Neorhizobium galegae: one gene and its partner. The protein of the gene in region 2 interacts with the protein of the main gene of each other region in a pairwise test. Links are inferred from orthologs where the notes say so. Each region holds a gene or a part of one and is shown on either strand. Other genes may lie near its edges. The genes, in order: uvrA and uvrB.

Evidence for each region.
Region 1: the proteins of uvrB (region 2) and uvrA interact in binary tests that used the Escherichia coli proteins (3 or more experiments, as listed by UniProt). The link is inferred for Neorhizobium galegae from one-to-one orthologs.

Annotation. Positions count from the first base shown.
Region 1 is NZ_CP090095.1:2,376,578-2,380,412, reverse strand. Bases 125-3,646 are described here. They hold uvrA (excinuclease ABC subunit UvrA), read right to left. Parts: upstream 3,247-3,646; coding sequence 325-3,246; downstream 125-324. Other genes in these bases: LZK81_RS11925 (single-stranded DNA-binding protein), read left to right, coding at 3,494-3,646; LZK81_RS11935 (DUF72 domain-containing protein), read right to left, coding at 125-300. Also shown: more of LZK81_RS11935, read right to left, coding at 1-124; more of LZK81_RS11925, read left to right, coding at 3,647-3,835. UniProt on the Escherichia coli protein: The UvrABC repair system catalyzes the recognition and processing of DNA lesions. UvrA is an ATPase and a DNA-binding protein. A damage recognition complex composed of 2 UvrA and 2 UvrB subunits scans DNA for abnormalities.
Region 2 is NZ_CP090095.1:1,992,466-1,996,343, reverse strand. Bases 246-3,810 are described here. They hold uvrB (excinuclease ABC subunit UvrB), read left to right. Parts: upstream 246-589; coding sequence 590-3,610; downstream 3,611-3,810. Other genes in these bases: LZK81_RS10005 (putative bifunctional diguanylate cyclase/phosphodiesterase), read left to right, coding at 246-483. In the rest of the region: more of LZK81_RS10005, read left to right, coding at 1-245. UniProt on the Escherichia coli protein: The UvrABC repair system catalyzes the recognition and processing of DNA lesions. A damage recognition complex composed of 2 UvrA and 2 UvrB subunits scans DNA for abnormalities.

The DNA of each region.
Region 1 (3,835 bases), 380 kb from region 2 along the record:
GCCCTGGGTCAGGAACTTCTCAATCGATTCTCCCGCCTCGGCCAAAACCTTGCGGTTGGTGGTGAAGCGGCTCGCCTTCAGCGAAAAGATGAAGCCGTCCGGCACTTCCGATGCCCATTTGGCGAAGGTCTCGGGCTTTTGCGATCCGTAATAGGTGCCGTTGACCTCGATGACCTTCAGCTTGCTTGCGGCATATTCGAGCTGTTTTTTCTTGGCCAGTTTTTCAGGGTAGAACGTGCCTTCCCACGGCTCGAAGGTCCAGCCGCCGATGCCCGTGCGAATAGTGCCGGCTTTGGTCATGAATTGCCTCCCTTGTGCGGAGGTTCACTCCGCCGCTTCCACCTTCTTGACCGGCCGCCGCTCCAGCAGTTCCTTCAGGAAATGGCCGGTATAGGACCGCTTTTCCTTGACGATCTGCTCGGGCGTGCCGGCCGCGATCACTTCGCCACCGCCGGTGCCGCCTTCCGGGCCGATATCGATGATCCAGTCGGCGGTCTTGATGACCTCGAGATTATGTTCGATGACCACCACGGAATTGCCCTGGTTCACCAGTTCCTGCAGCATTTCCAGAAGCTTGGCGACGTCATGGAAATGCAGGCCGGTCGTCGGCTCGTCGAGGATATAAAGCGTGCGTCCCGTCGAGCGTTTCGACAGTTCCTTGGCTAGCTTGACGCGCTGCGCCTCGCCACCCGAAAGCGTATTGGCCTGCTGGCCGACCTTGATGTAGCCGAGGCCGACATCGAAAAGCGACTGCAGCTTGTCGCGCACCGCCGGAACCGCCGAGAAGAACTCGACGCCTTCCTCGACCGTCATGTCGAGCACGTCGGCGATCGACTTGCTCTTGAAGGTCACGTCGAGCGTTTCGCGATTGTAGCGCTTGCCGTGGCAGACGTCGCAGGTGACGTAGACGTCCGGCAGGAAGTGCATCTCGATCTTGATGACGCCGTCGCCCTGGCAGGCTTCGCAGCGGCCGCCCTTGACGTTGAACGAGAAACGGCCCGGCTGGTAGCCGCGGGCTTTCGCCTCTGGCAGGCCGGCAAACCAGTCGCGGATCGGCGTGAAGGCGCCGGTATAGGTGGCCGGGTTCGAACGCGGCGTGCGGCCGATCGGCGACTGGTCGATATCGATCACCTTGTCGATATGCTCGAAACCGTCGATCCTGTCGTGCTCGGCGGGGATTTCGCGGGCGCCCATGACGCGGCGCGCGGCGGATTTGTAAAGCGTCTCGATCAGGAAGGTCGACTTGCCGCCGCCGGACACGCCTGTCACAGCGGTGAACACGCCGAGCGGAATGGCGGCGGTGACATTTTTCAGGTTGTTGCCGCGGGCGCCAAAAACCTTGATTTCCTTGCCCTTCTTCGGCTTGCGGCGCTCCGCCGGTACCGGCACGCCGAGCTCGCCTGACAGATATTTGCCGGTCAGCGATTTAGGATTGGCCATCACCTCGCTGGGCGTGCCTTCGGCCACCACCTGTCCGCCATGGATGCCGGCTGCCGGGCCGATATCGACCACGTAGTCGGCACTCATGATCGCGTCTTCGTCATGCTCGACGACAATCACCGTATTGCCGATGTCGCGCAGGTGTTTCAGCGTATCGAGCAGGCGGGCATTGTCGCGCTGGTGCAGGCCGATCGACGGTTCGTCGAGCACGTAAAGCACGCCGGTCAGGCCCGAGCCGATCTGCGAGGCAAGCCGGATGCGCTGGCTTTCGCCGCCGGAGAGCGTGCCGGAATTTCGCGACAGGCTGAGATAATCGAGGCCGACATCGTTCAGGAACCGCAGGCGTTCGCGGATCTCTTTCAGAATGCGGACTGCGATTTCGTTCTGCTTGGCGTTCAGCTGTTCCGGCAGCACCTCGAACCAGTCGCGCGCGATGCGGATCGACATCTCGGTGACCTGGCCGATATGCAGCTTGTTGATCTTTACAGCGAGTGCCTCCGGCTTCAGGCGATAGCCGTTGCAGGCCGGGCAGGGGGCTGCCGACATGTACCGTTCGATCTCCTCGCGCGCCCAGGCGGAATCTGTTTCCTTCCAGCGGCGCTCGAGGTTCGGCACGATGCCTTCGAAATTCTTGACCGTCTTGTAGGAGCGGGCGCCGTCGGCATAGTGGAATTCGATCTTTTCCTCGGTGCCTTCGAGGATGGCTTTCTGGGCCTCCGCAGAAAGCTCGTTCCAGCGGCTGGACAGCTTGAAATCGAAAACTTTGCCCAGTGCTTCGAGCGTCTGGTTATAGTAGGGAGACGTGGATTTCGCCCATGGCGCAATCGCGCCGTCGCGCAGCGTGCGGGCAGGCTCCGGTACGATCAGCGCCTCGTCCACCTTCTGTTGCGAGCCAAGGCCGTCGCAGGTCGGGCAGGCGCCAAAGGGATTGTTGAACGAAAACAGCCGCGGCTCGATTTCCGAAATGGTGAATCCGGAAACGGGGCAGGCGAACTTTTCAGAGAACAGCACCCGTTCGTGCGTCTCGTTGAGAGACTTGTTCGCAGATCCGCCGGCCGAAGTCTCTTCCGGCGGCAGCGGCTTGTCGGCGAACTCGGCGACCGCCAGCCCGTCTGCCAGTTTCAGCGAGGTTTCGAGACTGTCGGCCAGACGCGCGGCAATATCGGAGCGGACCACGAGCCGGTCCACGACGATATCGATATCGTGCTTGTATTTCTTGTCGAGCGCCGGAACGTCGGCGATCTCGTAAAATTGCCCGTCGACCTTGACGCGCTGGAACCCCTTTTTCATCAGGTCGGCGAGTTCCTTCTTGTACTCGCCTTTGCGCCCGCGGATCATCGGCGCCAGAATATAAAGACGCGTGCCTTCCTCGAAGGCGAGGATGCGGTCGACCATCTGGCTGACCGTCTGGCTCTCGATCGGCAGGCCCGTCGCCGGTGAATAAGGCACGCCGACGCGCGCAAAAAGCAGGCGCATATAGTCGTAGATTTCGGTGACCGTGCCGACCGTCGAGCGCGGATTGCGCGACGTCGTCTTCTGCTCGATCGAGATCGCCGGGGAAAGCCCGTCGATCTGGTCGACATCCGGCTTCTGCATCATTTCCAGGAACTGGCGCGCATAGGCCGAAAGACTTTCGACATAACGCCGCTGGCCTTCCGCATAGATCGTGTCGAAGGCGAGCGAAGACTTGCCCGAACCGGACAGGCCGGTCATGACGATCAGCGAATTGCGGGGCAAATCGAGGTCGATGCCCTTCAAATTATGCTCGCGCGCACCACGTATGGAAATGCTCTTCAGTTCGCTCATCTTCATGCTCTCGGGAGGATCGAAGGCCCTTATGTAGTGATTGATCCACGACTGTCGAGACGAAACTGCTGCCATGCAATGCCGTTCCCGAGTCGGTTGACAGCACTATAAGAATAAAATAGAACAAATAAAGAACAAATTTGCCTGTGGATTAAAGATCGCAAAAACCCAATGGCTGGGCCCGATGGGCTAGAGTGCCGCGATTGATTTTTGGTGCCGTTACCGGGCGGCAGATGAGGTGATGAATATGGCTGGTAGTGTGAACAAGGTAATCCTGGTGGGGAATGTGGGGGCTGATCCTGAAATCCGCCGGACGCAGGACGGCCGGCCGATCGCCAATCTTCGCATTGCCACGTCCGAAACCTGGCGTGATCGCAACAATGGCGAACGCCGCGAGAAGACCGAATGGCATACGGTCGTCGTCTTCAACGAAGGTCTCTGCAAGGTCGTTGAGCAATATGTGAAGAAGGGCGCCAAGCTCTATATCGAAGGCGCGCTGCAGACCCGCAAGTGGCAGGACCAGACCGGCAACGACCGCTATTCAACGGAAATCGTGCTTCAGGGCTTCAACTCGACGCTGACCATGCTG
Region 2 (3,878 bases):
CTCTATTCGGTCACCGACGTGCTCGACCGCATCACCGCCGCGCACCGCATCGATCCGGCGCTGTTCGAGATCGAGATCACCGAAGAGGCGATCCTCGACACGCTGGTTGCCGGCGAGCAGCTGAAGCGCATCGAGCGGTCCGGCTACAAGCTCGCCGTCGACGATTTTGGCGCCGGCCATTCCTCGCTCGCCTATCTCGTGGCGCTCAAGGTCGACCGGCTGAAGCTCGACCGGCGCTTCATCACCGGCGTGCATCTCAGCCGCCAGAACCAGGAGATCGTCGGCGCCATCGTCGGCCTCGGCCGGGCATTATCGATGGAAGTGGTGGTCGAAGGCGTCGAGAGCGAGGAAGAGGCCAGTGCCCTCAAAGCGCTCGGCTGCCAGTTCGCCCAGGGCTATTTCTTCGGCCGCCCGATGCCGGCCGAACGCATCCCCGGCTGGATCGAATGCCGCCGCGCCGCCACCCAGCGCCAGGTGGCGTAACCCGCCCGCATCTCCCGGCGCGCGCCCCAAAATCCGTTTCCCTTTTGTACTCGTTTTGTGACCTGCCCCTCTTCACTTTCGCGACGAGTCTCTCCATATTCGCGGCATGGCCAGATCACCGAAAAAATCGCCCGCCTCGAACCCGGACAATCACGAGGGTTTCGAGGAAGCCCCCCAATCGTCGTTCGAGGGCGCGCCCCTGCAAGGCAGCGTCTCCGACTGGGTGAAGCAGCTCGAGGCGGAGGCGGAAGCCTCCGGCGTCGAGACGCAGCGCGAGATCGCCTCCAAGGCCGGCAAGCACCGCAAGAGAATAGAGATCGCGGCGCGTGAGGAGGCCATCAAGGCCGCCGCCAAGTCTGCGCCGACCACGGCCAAGAACACCACCGCCTCGAAGACCGCCCGCGGCGTGTCGATCGGCGCCTCCTCGGATCCGAAGACCCGCGCCCGCGCCGGCCTCAACCCGGTCGCCGGCATGGATACGTCGCTGGAGGACGCCGAGAACCTCGCCGCCGGCGCGGTCACCGCCACCGTGGAAGCCTTGTCGGCGCTGATCGAGAGCGGCAACCCGCTGTTCAAGGACGGCAAGCTGTGGACGCCGCACCGCCCCGCCCGGCCGGAAAAGTCCGAGGGCGGCGTCACCATCCGCATGTCGTCCGATTACGAGCCCGCCGGCGACCAGCCGACCGCCATCCGCGACCTGGTGGCGGGCATCAACGACAACGAACGCTCCCAGGTCCTGCTCGGCGTCACCGGCTCGGGCAAAACCTTCACCATGGCCAAGGTGATCGAGGCGACCCAGCGCCCGGCCGTCATCCTCGCCCCCAACAAGACGCTGGCGGCGCAGCTCTATTCCGAGTTCAAGAACTTCTTCCCGGACAACGCGGTCGAATATTTCGTCTCCTATTACGACTATTACCAGCCGGAAGCCTATGTGCCGCGCTCCGACACCTTCATCGAGAAGGAATCGTCGATCAACGAACAGATCGACCGGATGCGCCACTCCGCCACCCGCTCGCTGCTGGAACGCGACGACTGCATCATCGTCGCCTCGGTCTCCTGCATCTACGGTATCGGCTCGGTCGAGACCTATACGGCGATGACCTTCCAGATGTCGGTCGGCGACCGGCTGGATCAACGCCAGTTATTGGCCGACCTCGTCGCCCAGCAGTACAAGCGCCAGGACCTCAATTTCGTGCGCGGCTCGTTTCGCGTGCGCGGCGACACGATCGAGATCTTCCCGGCCCACTTGGAAGATGCCGCCTGGCGGATCAGCATGTTCGGCGACGAGATCGATGCGATCACCGAGTTCGATCCGCTCACCGGCCACAAGGTCGGCGACCTGAAATCGGTAAAAATCTACGCCAACTCGCACTACGTCACCCCGCGCCCGACGCTGAACGGCGCCATCAAGTCGATCAAGGAAGAGCTGAAGCTGCGCCTCGCCGAGCTCGAAAAGGGCGGCCGCCTGCTCGAAGCCCAGCGGCTGGAGCAGCGCACCCGCTACGATATCGAGATGCTGGAGGCGACCGGCTCCTGCGCCGGCATCGAGAACTATTCGCGTTATCTCACCGGCCGCAATCCCGGCGAGCCGCCGCCGACCCTGTTCGAATACATCCCCGACAACGCCCTGCTGTTCATCGACGAAAGCCATGTCTCGGTCAGCCAGATCGGCGGCATGTACCGGGGCGACTTCCGCCGAAAAGCGACGCTCGCCGAATACGGTTTCCGCCTGCCGTCCTGCATGGACAACCGGCCGCTGCGCTTCGAGGAATGGGATGCGATGCGCCCGCTCACCGTGGCCGTCTCGGCTACGCCCGGCAACTGGGAAATGGAACAGTCCGGCGGCGTGTTCGCCGAACAGGTGATCCGCCCGACCGGCCTGATCGACCCGCCGGTGGAAGTCCGTTCCGCCCGTTCCCAGGTCGACGACGTGCTCGGCGAAATCCGCGAGACCGCCGCCAAGGGCTATCGCACGCTGTGTACGGTGCTCACCAAGCGCATGGCCGAAGATTTGACCGAATACCTGCACGAACAGGGCGTGCGCGTCCGCTACATGCACTCGGACATCGACACGCTGGAGCGCATCGAGATCATCCGCGATCTTCGCTTGGGTGCTTTCGACGTGCTGGTCGGCATCAACCTGCTGCGCGAGGGCCTCGACATTCCCGAATGCGCCTTCGTCGCCATCCTCGATGCCGACAAGGAAGGCTTTTTGCGCTCGGAAACGTCCCTTATTCAGACCATTGGACGTGCCGCGAGAAACGTCGACGGCAAGGTCATCCTCTATGCCGACAAGATCACCGGCTCGATGCAGCGCGCCATGGACGAAACCGCCCGCCGCCGCGAAAAGCAGATGGAATACAACACCGCCAACGGCATCACGCCGGAATCGGTGAAGGCCAGGATTTCCGACATCCTCGACTCGGTCTACGAGCGCGACCACGTCCGCGCCGACATTTCCGGCGTCTCCGGCAAGGGTTTTGCGGATGGCGGCCACCTGGTCGGCAACAACCTGCAGGCCCATCTCAACGCGCTCGAAAAATCGATGCGCGACGCTGCCGCCGATCTCGACTTCGAAAAGGCCGCCCGCCTGCGCGACGAGATCAAACGCCTCAAGGCCGCCGAACTCGCCGTCATGGACGACCCGATCGCCAGAGACGAAGCCCGCGCCGTCGAAGGCAGCGGTGGCAAGGCCGGAAACGGCAAGAGTGGCAACGGCAAAGGCGGAGCAAAACCCCGCCGCGAGTCGATCTCCCCACCCGTGGGGGAGATGGCCGGCAGGCCAGAGGGGGGCGATCTTGCTCCCAACGCCAAATCCCTCTTCGCCAAGCCCAACCTCGACGACATGGGCCGCGACATCGCCGACCCCGCCAAGCCATCGCTGTTCCGCAAGAACGACCTCGACGAAATGACCGTCGGCCGTACCGAAAAACCGGTCATGGGCAAGTTGCCGCCGAAGCCTGCAACCTCAACCTCTCCTCCGTCATCCTCGGGCCCGACCCGAGGATCCACCGACGACCCCCGCCCCCTCGTGCGCGGCAAGGTCGGCGCGGGGAGTTATGAGGACGCTGGGGAGCAGAAGCGGAAGAGCCGGACGAAGGGGAAAACCGGGCGGCCGGGGCGGTAGATGCGTGACCGTCTCAGCCGACCGTTTGTCGATATACTGCGCCTGCTTGGAAATGATGACGGGCGATCAACACATACGACGGCAGCACCGGCCTCACCGCCGCATATGGTCGGTATGCCCGTGGCGTCAATGTGCATTTCGCAGGTAAAGGCCCCGGCTAGTAAGGTCCTGTCTGGATGTTCTGGCGTCGGAGATTCATCGCTTGAGCAGGCAGATGCAATTTTTTGTTGAAAAAAGCGGGCCGTGCAATTTTTCTCTTTATTAATGA